Regions from separate parts of the Daeguia caeni genome, predicted to be linked through region 3. Evidence: predicted binding sites of a transcription regulator. Region 3 holds the regulator's gene; each other region holds the start of a gene.
The links. Region 3 encodes LexA, which represses DNA repair genes until DNA is damaged. Its sites were predicted from a motif close to TGTTCNNNNTGTGTTCNG; they were not measured.

Region 1 (4,252 bases), on a different contig from region 3:
TTTGCCGCGATAGTTGCCAAATGTGCCGACGATACGCTCTCCGCAGATGGCAATATCGCTTTCCACCAGTTCGCCGGTAACGAGATCGAAAAAACGACCATGTTTCAACACAATATCGGCCGGCACGCGTCCAGCTCCCTGATCAATCATCTGCTCAAGCATGGTCTGTCTCCCTAGTCTTTGACACCAAACTGCCCATTTCTTGATATGACAGCAAGCCCTTAGGCAATCCGGGTCAAAATGACCTCTGGAATTCGGAACAAATAACCGCCATATGGCACGGATCATGACTGACAAGATTTCCACTACCGCCCCTGCCAGAAACGCGATTGCGCGCGATGCGCTTGCGGCACGTTTTCTGCCCATTTCCACTGACAATCCACCGGTTGAATGGCGGGTGGCGGAAGGTCTGACCGATTATGAAGAGGCGCTTGCCTTCATGGAGGCGCGCGTTCAGGCGATCCGCGAGGGAACGGCCGGCGAACTGGTCTGGCTGGTTGAACATCCCCCGCTTTACACCGCCGGCACCAGTGCCAACAGCGCCGACCTGCTCAGCCCCGACCGTTTTCCGGTCTATAATGCCGGGCGTGGCGGCGAATATACCTATCATGGTCCGGGTCAGCGCGTGGCCTATGTCATGCTTGACCTGAAGCGTCGGCGCGAGGATGTGCGCGCCTTTGTGGCAGCTCTTGAACAATGGATCATCGAGACGCTGGCCGAATTCAACATCAAGGGCGAGCGGCGCGAGGATCGCGTCGGTGTCTGGGTGGTACGACCGGAAAAGCCGCGCCTTGCCAATGGTGAACTGTGCGAAGACAAGATTGCCGCCATCGGCATCAGGCTGCGCCGCTGGGTGAGCTTTCATGGCATTGCCATCAATGTCGAACCGGACCTGAGCCATTTTGGCGGCATCGTGCCCTGCGGCATTTCCGACTATGGCGTCACCAGCCTGGTTGATCTTGGCCTGCCGGTGACCATAGGCGACCTTGATGTCGCCCTTGGCAAGGCCTTTGAAAACGTGTTCGGGCCCCGCCAGTCCTGATCTGTAAACCTGATTATCCGGCCATGCCTGATTGAATGGCCTGACCTTGCAGGCTGACCATTCAGCCTGCCTGCTTGAGTTTGCGCTCGCGCATGAAGACATAGATGCCGGAGCCAATGACAATAGCAATGCCAAGCCATTTCGATGGTGTCGGGAATTCGTCAAACAGGATGAGCCCAAAGATCACCGCCATGACGATTTCCAGATACTGGAAGGGCGCCAGCAGCGATGCCGGGGCAAGCTTGCAGGCCTGCACCACCAGCAGATGGCCCAGCATGCCGACGCCTCCCATGAAAAGCAGAAGCGGCCATTGCGCCTTTTCCATCGGCAGCATGAACTGCAGATCCGCAACACCAGACAGCGTGCCAAAGATCATCACGGCAATGCTCACCAGACACCCCCCAATTCCGGCATAGAACTGCATGACAAAAGGCGTATCATTGGCACCGAATTTCCGGTTCAGCATCACATAGATGGCAAAGGTCACGGCCGTGATCAGCGGCAGGAGTGAGACAAAGCCGAAAACCTCAAAGCTTGGCTGGATGACGATCAGCGTACCGATCAGCCCGATCGTCACCGAAGTGATGCGCCGCCAGCCGATTTTCTCATGCAGGAAAAATACCGACAGGATGGTCAGAACCAGGGGCTCGGCGAAAAAGACCGCCATGGCATCGGCAATCGGCATATATTTGATGGAGGTGAAGAACATCACGCCGCCAAGGCCAAGCAAGGCCCCGCGCAGCATATTGCCGAACAGGTGTCCGGTGCGAAACACACCAAAATCGCGCGCAGCCAGCAGAATGAAGGATGTCAGCACCGTCTGGATGAGAAAGCGGAAGAAGGCCAGGGTTGCCGGCGGCATATGCCCCACCACAGCCAGCCATTTCCCCGTAACATCGATCAGCGGCAGCATGAGCGTGCCCAGAACCATCAGGGCCATGCCCTTGACATGCGTTTCGACGCCAGCCGGCGCTTTGCTTTGCATCTTATGCTCCGAGAATTGCGGGATATGCCGATTCGTGCCGCTTGCGCAGGCGCACGGCCCTGTCCTGCTTATGCTGTCAACTTGTCCATGTCGAAAAAAATCGCTTTGCGATAGTCAAATTCATTTGATAAACCCGTGGGCAAGCAGAACGTAAGGCGAACTTCTGTCGCCTTTCACCCCGGCTCGTGGCATCATCATGCCGATTCGCAGGCGCTATTCCGGCCTGGGTCATGATTGGCGCGTTTCACCCGGACATGGAGGCGGTCTCACAGTCAGACAGCCAGGCATTCAGACAGAAAGCATTTTGGTAACGATGGACGACAGCAACGATCTCTTTTCAAGAGTAGTCAACAATGCACGGGAAAGGGCATCGGAACGCGACGCTGCGCGCCCGGCCCCTGCACGCGCTGCATCCGCATCGCAACCGGCAAGCCCTTCCGGCGCGCCGGCCGCCAAGCTTCCCTCGTCTTCGGTTGGCGATGATTACAATGCCTCATCGATCCGCGTTCTGGAGGGGCTGGAGCCGGTTCGTCTGCGCCCGGGCATGTATATTGGCGGTACGGATGAAAAGGCGTTGCATCATCTCTTTGCCGAAGTCATCGACAATTCGATGGACGAGGCCGTGGCAGGACATGCCAATTTCATCGAGGTCAATCTGGATGCCGATGGGTTCCTCACCGTCACCGACAATGGACGCGGCATTCCTGTTGATGAACATCCGCAGACGCCGGGAAAATCAACGCTTGAAGTCATCATGACCAAGCTGCATGCCGGCGGCAAGTTCGACGGCAAGGCCTATGAAACATCGGGCGGCCTGCATGGTGTGGGCGTGTCTGTCGTCAATGCGCTGTCGGACTATCTTGAGGTTGAGGTTGCGCGCAACCGCCGCCTTTATCGTCAGCGTTTTTCGCGCGGCATTCCGCTTGGCGGGCTTGAAGATCTCGGTGAAGTGCATAATCGCCGCGGCACGCGCGTGCGCTTTCATCCTGACCCGGACATTTTCGGCAAAAGCGCCCGTTTTGACCCGCAACGCCTGTTCCGCATGGCGCGCTCAAAGGCCTATCTGTTTGGCGGGGTCGAGATCCGCTGGAGCTGTGATCCCTCTCTGCTTGACCCGAAAAAGGAAGCCACCGAAAAGGCCGTGTTCCATTTTCCGGGCGGCCTGAAAGACTATCTCAAGGCAACGCTTGGCAAGGAACATCAGGTCACGCGTGAAATCTTCTCCGGACGCACCGAGAAACAGGGCGGGCATGGCGCGGTGGAATGGGCCGTGTCGTGGTTTGGTGGTGACGGTTTTGTTCATTCCTATTGCAACACCATCCCGACCGGTGATGGCGGCACGCATGAGGCGGGCCTGCGCATCGTCCTGACGCGAGGGTTGAAAGCCTATGCGGAACTGACCAACAACAAGCGCGCCTCGATCATCACCACGGATGATGTGATGGTCTCGGCTGCGGCCATGCTTTCGGTCTTCATCCGTGAGCCGGAATTTGTCGGTCAGACCAAGGACAAGCTTGCCACGGTCGAGGCACAGCGCATTGTGGAAAATGCCATCCGTGACCCGTTCGACCATTGGCTGGCCGCCTCGCCGCAGGAAGCCTCGCGCCTGCTCGACTGGGTGATCGATCGCGCCGAAGAACGGCTGCGCCGGCGGCAGGAAAAGGAAACCGTGCGCAAGAGCGCAACGCGCAAACTGCGCCTGCCCGGCAAGCTTGCCGACTGCACGCAGAATTCATCTGCGGGCGCGGAACTGTTCATCGTCGAGGGTGACTCGGCAGGCGGTTCAGCCAAACAGGCGCGCAACCGCGCCAATCAGGCCATTCTGCCGCTGCGCGGCAAAATCCTGAACGTGGCAAGTGCTGGCCGCGAAAAACTCACCGCCAACCAGCTCATTGCCGATCTCATTCAGGCGCTTGGCTGCGGCACGCGCAAGAATTACCGCGAAGATGATCTGCGTTATGAACGCATCATCATCATGACCGATGCGGATGTTGATGGCGCACATATCGCCTCGCTGCTCATCACCTTCTTCTATCAGGAAATGCCGGATCTGATCCGCAATGGTCATCTCTATCTGGCCGTGCCGCCGCTTTACCGCATCAGTCAGGGCGGCAAGGTTGCCTATGCGCGTGATGACGAGCACAAGAACGAATTGCTGCGCACCGAATTTACCGGGCGCGGCAAGATTGAAATCGGTCGCTTCAAGGGTCTTGGCGAGATGCGCG
Region 2 (4,252 bases), on a different contig from region 3:
GAAAACATCACGGGGCAGGCGCTGTGGAATGACATAGATCTGGAAAGGCGGGCCGCCTGCATGGGCAATCATGCTGGTAAAACCGGCGCCAGCACCACAGATCAGGCCAAAGATCGTGCCCGGTCTTGCTGCCGCAACCGGCCCGGCGCGCTCAAGAATGAGACGGCGCAGGCCGAAGATGAGCGAAATCAGGCCAACGCAAAAACCAAGGCCGGCATCAGAGACATGGGACGCCAGCAGATAGCCAAGGCCGACGCCGATGAATGCGCCGGGCAACAGGATGGAGAGGTTTCTCCTGTCCCATGTGGCTCGGTAGGAAATGATGCTGATCGTGTCCTGCACAAGCAGGATCGGCAGCAGGACAGCCGCGGCATGAACCGGTGATATGGCAAGCGCCATCAACGGGATGGCAAGATTGCCAAGGCCGATGAAACCGCCCTTTGCAAGGCCCAGAATGATCACCGCTGGAATGGCAACAGCATAAAAATGAAAATCGACGATCATAAGTGTGACGCCATTTCAGGAGAAAGTTGGTGCGGTTATAAACGCAGGCCTGATGGGGGAGAAGCGGATAATCGTGGAAACAACTGCTTACGACATTCTTGCAATCATATTATCGTGAGGCAAGCCCACATTGCCACGCAACAGTCGGGCAGCAGACGGCCAGGCCGGACGATCAGCCAGTGAGGAGACCGTTTTGCAGCAATGTTTACCGATTGTTGCTGAACGGGGCCAAACTCCTTCGACCGTGGCGCGTCAGGCGGCAGGCAGGTCAGGGCTCATCATCACGATCGGGGGGCACTTGCGGACCGGCTATATTGCTTTTGGCGAAAGTATAGCCAGTTTCCACTGCCTTGAGGCCGAATTTGCTGCGCAATTTGTCAATCGCGCTTTCTGCAACGGCGCGTTTTGTTGCCTGCACATCGATCAGGTCGGGCGGATCAGCCCTGTCACTTTCGCTCAGATCGCTGACGCCAATGCCGATCAGGCGAAAATGTGTGCCATCCAGTTCGCGTTCCAGAAGATCAAGGCCGGTTCGGAAAATACGATCGGCAAGCTGAGTCGGGTCGGGCAACTGGCGATTTCGGGTACGCAATCTGAAATCGCGGCTTTTCAGCTTCAGCACAATGGTGCGTCCGGCAAGATTATAAGTCTTCAGGCGGCGTGACACCTTTTCCGACAAAGCGCGCAGAATGGGGACGAGATCCTCACGCTGTGACAGATCCGTATTGAAGGTGGTCTCGGCCGAAACACTCTTCATGTCATGCTCAGGCTCCACCTTGCGGTTGTCCTGCCCGCGCGACAGGCGGTAAAGCCGCTGGCCCATCATGCCATAGGCCTTCATCAGTACGTCTTCATCCATGGTCTGAAGCTGGCCGATGGTGCGAATGCCATCGCCTTCCAGTCTCGCCGCAAGGGATTTGCCGACCCCCCAGAGGGTGCTGACGGGTTTGTCGCGGAGGAATTCCAGTGCTTCCGCTTCGCCAATGACCGAGAAGCCACGCGGCTTTTCCAGATCGGATGCGATTTTTGCCAGAAATTTGCAATATGAAAGCCCGATGGAGACGCTGATGCCGATTTCCTTTTCCACTTTTTGCGCAAAGCGGGCAAGAACGATGGCAGGCGGCGCCTTGTGCAGCCTTTCTGTGCCGGAAAGATCCAGAAAGGCCTCATCGATGGAAAGCGGCTCAACCAACGGCGTCAGCTCATGCATCAGCGTGCGTACCTCACGGCCAACCCTGGCATATTTTTCCATATTGGGCTTGATGACCACGGCCTGCGGGCAAAGTTCGAGTGCCTTGAACATCGGCATAGCTGAACGCACACCATGAATGCGCGCCAGATAGCAAGCCGTTGAAACCACACCCCGTTTACCGCCGCCAATAATGACCGGCCTGTCACGCAAGTCAGGGCTGTCGCGCTTTTCGACCGAGGCATAAAAGGCGTCGCAATCAATATGGGCCAGCGAGAGCGTATAAAGCTCCCTGTGGCGGATCAGCCGTGGACTGCCACAGGCATGACAACGCCGTACTGTTGCTGATTCTTGCAGCGTAATGCAATCACGGCAAAGACCCTGTTCCGGGCTGTTATCAACGAAACTGACGGACATGGCAGAGCATAATGGACTGAACATAAAAGGAACATCCATATATAGCATCATGGATGTAAAAGGCTATTGTTCCGTCAAGCCGTTCGGCCTGCCTCTTGACTTCATCCCGTAATATTACCAAATTCATTCCATGAGCAGTTTTTATGCACATGGAATCTATCGGATCAGTCCGATCGCAGAATAACAGCCCTCTAACCTTGTGATGCGCCACATGGTTGAGAGGGAATAATGCCGCTTATCTTCAAGCGGACTGCATAAAGCGCATTCTCACAACGCAATCAGATTCATGGCCACCCAGGGATGGGCCATGTATTGCCATTCATAACCAACAGGTGAGTGACGACATGACCGCTATTAAGCGTAAGAAGCCCAATATCGTGATTGACCAGCAGGACTATGATCGTTTGACCGTGCTGGCAGAAACCGCCGCGCCTCAGTTTGCTGAAGTTGCCGAAGAACTGCTGGGCGAGCTGGATCGTGCCAAGGTTGTATCTTCCAGCCGTTTTCCAGCCGATGCCGTACGCATGGGGTCGACGGTTGTCTATCGCGCCAGTGATGGCAGCGAACGCAAGGTAACGCTGGTTTATCCGGGTGAGGCCGATATTGCGCTTGGTCGCGTTTCCATCCTGACGCCGATCGGCACGGCCCTGATCGGTCTTGCGTCGGGTCAGTCAATCGCCTGGACGGCGCGCGATGGCAAGTCGCATGAACTGACCGTGATTTCCGTCACGCAGGAGGCAGATCAGCCGGAAAACCAGACTGAACAACTGTCCCAGAACGTTGCGTCGTGATGCGAAACGCGCGGCGCGCCAGCCGCCCGGTTCAGGCGCCATGGTCCTGTTTGCGCCTGCCCCATGTGTTTTCAGGAATAATACTGGTTATTGCCGCCGGGCAACAGGGCGGATGCCTTTTCAAACAGGGCCGGGTCTTTTCCGGTTTCCGTACAGAACCGCAGCAGGGTCGGTTCGTGGCCAAGGAAAAACTGCAGGACGCCGGCAAGAAAACCCGGCTCCTGTGCGGCCTGCCGGATCTGTGCCGCTTCGATGCCGGTCAGGGCCAGAAAGCGTGGTAGAAGATCCCTGTCCTGTGCCAGCCAGACCAGTGCTTCTATGGCGAGGCTTTCGGCATCTTCTCTGCTGATTGATTTTTTCATTTCCCTCTCCACCATGGCGCCTGAAGACCGACGGCGAACAGTCTTCATGCTGAAATCCGCCGGGAACTTGTAATCGTTTGCCATTCATCAATCAAATTGGTTTAAGATGTTGCGATCAAGGCAATAAAAGGCCAGGGAACAGCATGACGAAATGTGTAATGATCGTTGAGGATAATGAACTCAATATGAAATTATTCCGCGATCTGATCGAAGCCAGTGGCTACGAAACCATTCGCACGCGTAGTGGTCTTGAGGCTTTGGATCTGGCGCGCGAACATCGCCCGGATCTTATCCTGATGGACATTCAGTTGCCGGAAGTATCCGGTCTGGAAGTCACGAAATGGCTGAAGGACGATGACGAGCTGAAACATATTCCGGTCATTGCCGTCACGGCTTTTGCCATGAAGGGGGATGAGGAACGCATCAGGCAGGGTGGCTGTGAAGCCTATATTTCCAAGCCCATATCCGTGCCGCGTTTCATCGAGACGATTCGCTCCTATCTTGGCGATGCCTGATGGCGGCTTGAGATTTCACGCTAAAAAGCTCTCTGTCTCTGAGAGACGGCCAGACGGCTGACAAAGATCGAGGGAAACACAAATGCCCTCAGCCTCACGGAATGCGCCGGTTTCAAAAGATGAACAGAGCCGAATCAAAACCCCCTCGTTCTGATCGACGTCAAATCGAGGGGGCAGCAATCTTGAGGCGTTTCGCGACGCCCTTATGACTGGACCATTTGCCGGAAAATATCAGACGGCCATGCCGTGCAGATCATAGGCATCGCTGGCTTCGATCTTGACGGTGATGATATCGCCAACGCGCAACGGGCGGCGCGAGCGGATATGCACAGTGCCGTCGATTTCTGGCGCATCATAGCGGGTGCGGCCTTTGGCGACGGTGCCATTGGCTTCGTCAATGATGACCGGCAGACGTTTGCCGACCTTCTTTTTCAGAAGATTGGTTGAAATCTGCTGCTGCTTGGCCATGAAGCG
Region 3 (4,252 bases):
GGCAGGCAAGCAGCTGGATCGCTGCCCTGCGCGTACGGATATCGGAGCGGGTTGAGACCACACTTGCCGGGGAGGATGGCAGTGTTGCGGCAGCGTTGATTACGGGAATCCGCGCCGGGATCAGTGACAAGACCAATGAGGATCTGCGCAAGGCAGGTCTGGCGCATATCCTGTCCATATCGGGGCTTCATCTGGCGCTGGCGGCGGGAGTGGTCATGGTATCCCTGCGCTCGCTCTTTGCGCTGTTTCCCGGTTTCAGTCTGCGCTATCCGGTGAAAAAGATCGCAGCCTTTCTGTCGCTGTTGAGCTGCACGTTCTATCTTGCTCTGTCGGGCGCGGATATCGCCGCACAGCGCAGCTATATCATGATCGTCGTCATGCTGCTTGCCGTACTTTCCGACCGGCGCGCCATGAGCATGCGCAATATTGCCATTGCAGCCATGCTGACCATCGCCATCACGCCGCATGAAGTGCTGGGGCCGAGTTTCCAGATGTCATTTGCAGCCACCGCCGCGCTGATTGCAGCCTATGCGTGGTGGCTGAAAAGACATGCCGGTAATGAGCAGCCTGCGCCAGTGGGGATTCCCGGCGCAAGCCCGTTTGCCAGCATGATTGCAAGACCGGTGTTCTTTACCGCCGCAACATCAATTGTCGCCGGAGCTGCCAGCGGTGTTTTTGCCGCCTATCACTTCAACAATACCGCTCCGTTAGGACTCGTCGGCAATGTTCTGTCGCTGCCTGCCATATCCCTGATCATCATGCCATTTGGCGTGCTGGGGCTGTTGTTGATGCCTGTTGAGCTCGACTGGTTGCCATTGCAGATCATGGGGTTCGGCGTCTGGCTGGTGCGTGCGATTGCAGAAAATGTGGCTGCATGGGCGCCGGATGGCAATCCAGGCGCCATGCCTGTGCCCACACTTCTCAGCTGGGCATTGGCGATCATCCTGCTCGTTACGCTCACGACGTGGTTAAGGCTTCTGGCTGTACCACTCATGGTCATCGGTCTTGTTGTCTTCATCCGCGCGCCAATGCCCGACATTCTCGTCTCGGAAGATGCAAAGCTTGTGGCCGTGCGGCTTTCCAATGGCGATATGGCGCTTAATCAGACGCGTCCGTCCAGGTTCACGAAAGATAATTGGGGCAAAGCCTATCTCGTCCGTGCCTTCCTGCCGCCCCGCCAAAGCAGCAGTGGCGCGGTAGCATCTATCACGGACGATAGTTTTCTCTGTGAGGAAGGGCTATGCGCAATCAGCCTGCGCGATGGGCGGATGCTGACCTATACGAACCGGCCGGCCATGGAGGAGGCTGCCTGCAATATTGGTGATATTGTCGTTCTGGCAATTCCCGGAAAATCCTTGCGCTGCAAAGATCCGGACAAGCTGACCATCACACGCCAGCAGCTTGCTCTGGCCGGTGCACTGGAAATCTGGCTGGAGGACAGGCACTGGCCGGACGGGGCACCAGCCGCTCGTGCCATGACAGTCTTGGCTGCTGAAAACGATGATGGTGGGGTAGAAGCGGAAATGAAATGGCCGGAAAGGCAAGACGGGCTTCCTGTTTCCAGGGCCATGCTGACCGAAGACTGGTCGCAACCGGCAAGTCTGATGGCGGGGGACCATGGCATCGTGCTGCGCTTTGCCATAGGCGTGCCAGTGCGGCCATGGCATGAGCACAGACTCCATTCACGCGCAGCACGCGGATTGCCTGATAGTTATCAGCAGCAGAAACGTCTGGCACAAGAATAATCCGACAGGGGCAATGGAAGATGAGAATGACTAGGCAGGCCTGTTTGCAATAACAGAAAGAGGGTTGATAATCTGATTCAGGAAAACAGATTATTTTGTTGATTTATAATAGTTTTGTTTTCATGCATGTTGACGGTCGGCACGCGACATCAAGCAGCAAATCTGTCCATTTCAAATCTGTCCATTTGAAGCGCCACATGCGGAAGCGCGATCTGGCGCATTTCGACAGTGTATCATAAGGGGGCACCTTGACGAGGGCGCATTAATAGCGGCGTATCAACCCCACCAGCTTGCCCTGTACGCGTACGCGGTCAGGGCCAAAGATCCGGGTTTCATAGGCCGGATTGGCTGCTTCAAGCGCGATGGAGTCGCCCTTGCGCCGGAAGCGTTTCAGGGTTGCTTCTTCATCATCGACCAGAGCCACCACGATTTCACCCGGCGTTGCGCTGTCGCTGCGCTTGATGATGACCGTGTCGCCATCAAAAATGCCGGCCTCGATCATCGAGTCGCCCTTGACTTCAAGTGCATAATGCTCACCGGGGCCGATCATTTCCGGTGGCAGGTTCAGCATGTGGGTCTGATTCTGGATGGCCGAGATTGGTACGCCGGCTGCAATGCGGCCCATGACAGGCACGGAAACCGTGCGGGTCGAGTCATTATTGGCCGAGATGGGAATTGCATTGTTCGGCAGTGGTGTCTTGCCGAGACTGCCTTCGATCACGCTTGGCGCGAACTTCTTCTTCGCATTGAGCCCAGGGGCGATGGAATCAGGCAGGCGGACAACTTCCAGCGCGCGTGCCCGGTTGGGAAGCCTACGGATGAAGCCGCGTTCTTCCAGCGCCGTGATCAGACGATGGATGCCGGATTTCGAGGCAAGGTCAAGCGCTTCCTTCATTTCATCGAAGGATGGCGGAATGCCCGTTTCTTTCAGTCGCTCGTGTATAAACAGCAAAAGCTCGTGCTGTTTGCGGGTTAACATGCGAACGGCCCTCCGACAGAATCGAGAAAAACAAAACCAGAACGAACACTATATGTTCCAGTCTTGTTCTGCAATGGTTTTAAAAAGATTAAAGCCTGTTCCGCTTTTCAAAAGACCGAAACGTCATGTTTGTCGGGCATCTGCCGGGTGGGTTTACGATTTGGCAGTAAAAACAGAACGATAGGTGCTGATTTTCCGCTCTTTATCATAAGGGAACGATCTCGCAGTCATCGCCGGCCCTGGCGGCTGGTGCATTTTCGCGCCTGATCAGAATGGCGTCGCTCCTTGCCAGAGCTGTCAACATGGAAGAATCCTGCACCGGAAAAGGCGTAGCGACAAGCCGTCCTGTTGCATCTGATTCCAGCTTGACGCGGACGAAATCCCGGCGTTCGCCATTGGTTGGCATGTCGACACCGAGGATGGCTGGCTGCGGTGTGACGGTCTGTTTCAGGCCTGTGAGTGTCGCAATGAGCGGGCGCAGGAAGACGAGGCTGCAGATGAAGCTTGAAACCGGATTGCCGGGCAGTCCTAGAAAATGCACCACTCGGCCGCTAATGGTTTTTCGTCCATACATGAGCGGCTTGCCGGGGCGCATGGCGATTTTCCAGAAGCCGATCTCGACCTGATTTGCCTTGAGGGCGGCGGCAACATAATCATGGTCTCCGACAGAAGCGCCGCCAGAGGTGACAATAATGTCGGATCCGCGTGCAATCGCCGCGTCAATCGCGGTGGTGATCATGTCGAGATTATCATGCAGAATGCCCTGGTCATCAGCAATGCCGCCGGCGCTGCGGACGATCGCGCCGATGGCATAATTATTTGATGCAATGATCTGATCCGGGCCGGGAGGCGTGCCGGGAAGCACGAGTTCATTGCCGGTTGCAAGGATGGCGATGCGCGGCCTTTTCGCCACCGTCACGGTGGCATTGCCGCTTGCAGCAGTCAGGGCAAGGTGACGCGCATCAAGTCTTGTTCCCGTTTCGACCAGCATCTCGCCCATGGTAAAATCAAGTCCGGCACGACGGATATGGCGGCCCTTGCTGACACCATCAAGAATCGTAACCTGATTGCCGGTACGCGCGGTGTTTTCCTGTATGACAACCGTATCCGCGCCATCAGGCAAGGGGGCGCCTGTGAAAATGCGCACGGCCTGTCCGGGGTGAAGCGTGCCAGTAAAATGCATGCCCGCAGCCGATTCGCCAATGATTTCAGCCGTAAAAGGGTAGGTGACCGGCTCTGGCGCAATCAGCGCATAGCCATCCATGGCCGAGCAGTCGAAAGGCGGCTGATTCAGTCTGGCGATGACAGGTTCTGCCAGAATCCGGTTGCCAGCCTCGGCAATCGGCACGGTTTCTGTACCGGTTGGCATGACGGAGGACAGGATGCGCTCAAGCGCTTCATCGACGGACAGCATGGACATGTGCGCCTCTGTTACGGCAGGTGAAATCAGATTTTCCAGTCGCCCGATTTGCCACCGGATTTTTCAACCACACGAATTCCCGTGATTTCCATGTGTTTGTCGGCTGCC

Region 1: a site for LexA is predicted at 2,172-2,189, ahead of parE (DNA topoisomerase IV subunit B). Genes of this name have one in related genera too.
Region 2: a site for LexA is predicted at 2,127-2,144, ahead of ACFO1V_RS11495 (DNA polymerase IV). Genes of this name have one in related genera too.

What each region holds. Positions count from the first base shown of each region.
Region 1 covers NZ_JBHSEL010000043.1:100,636-104,887, forward strand. Annotated here, with positions in the region: gene ade (adenine deaminase) at 1-162, opposite strand, end outside; gene lipB (lipoyl(octanoyl) transferase LipB) at 287-1,042, shown strand; gene ACFO1V_RS05045 (DMT family transporter) at 1,104-2,027, opposite strand; gene parE (DNA topoisomerase IV subunit B) at 2,341-4,252, shown strand, end outside.
Region 2 covers NZ_JBHSEL010000114.1:5,335-9,586, forward strand. Annotated here, with positions in the region: gene ACFO1V_RS11490 (sulfite exporter TauE/SafE family protein) at 1-504, opposite strand, end outside; gene ACFO1V_RS11495 (DNA polymerase IV) at 773-2,110, opposite strand; gene rnk (nucleoside diphosphate kinase regulator) at 2,455-2,901, shown strand; gene ACFO1V_RS11505 (DUF3572 domain-containing protein) at 2,973-3,263, opposite strand; gene ACFO1V_RS11510 (response regulator) at 3,407-3,778, shown strand; gene rimO (30S ribosomal protein S12 methylthiotransferase RimO) at 4,010-4,252, opposite strand, start outside.
Region 3 covers NZ_JBHSEL010000053.1:135,165-139,416, reverse strand. Annotated here, with positions in the region: gene ACFO1V_RS08580 (ComEC/Rec2 family competence protein) at 1-1,745, shown strand, start outside; gene lexA (transcriptional repressor LexA) at 2,008-2,724, opposite strand; gene ACFO1V_RS08570 (molybdopterin molybdotransferase MoeA) at 2,930-4,144, opposite strand; gene moaC (cyclic pyranopterin monophosphate synthase MoaC) at 4,171-4,252, opposite strand, start outside.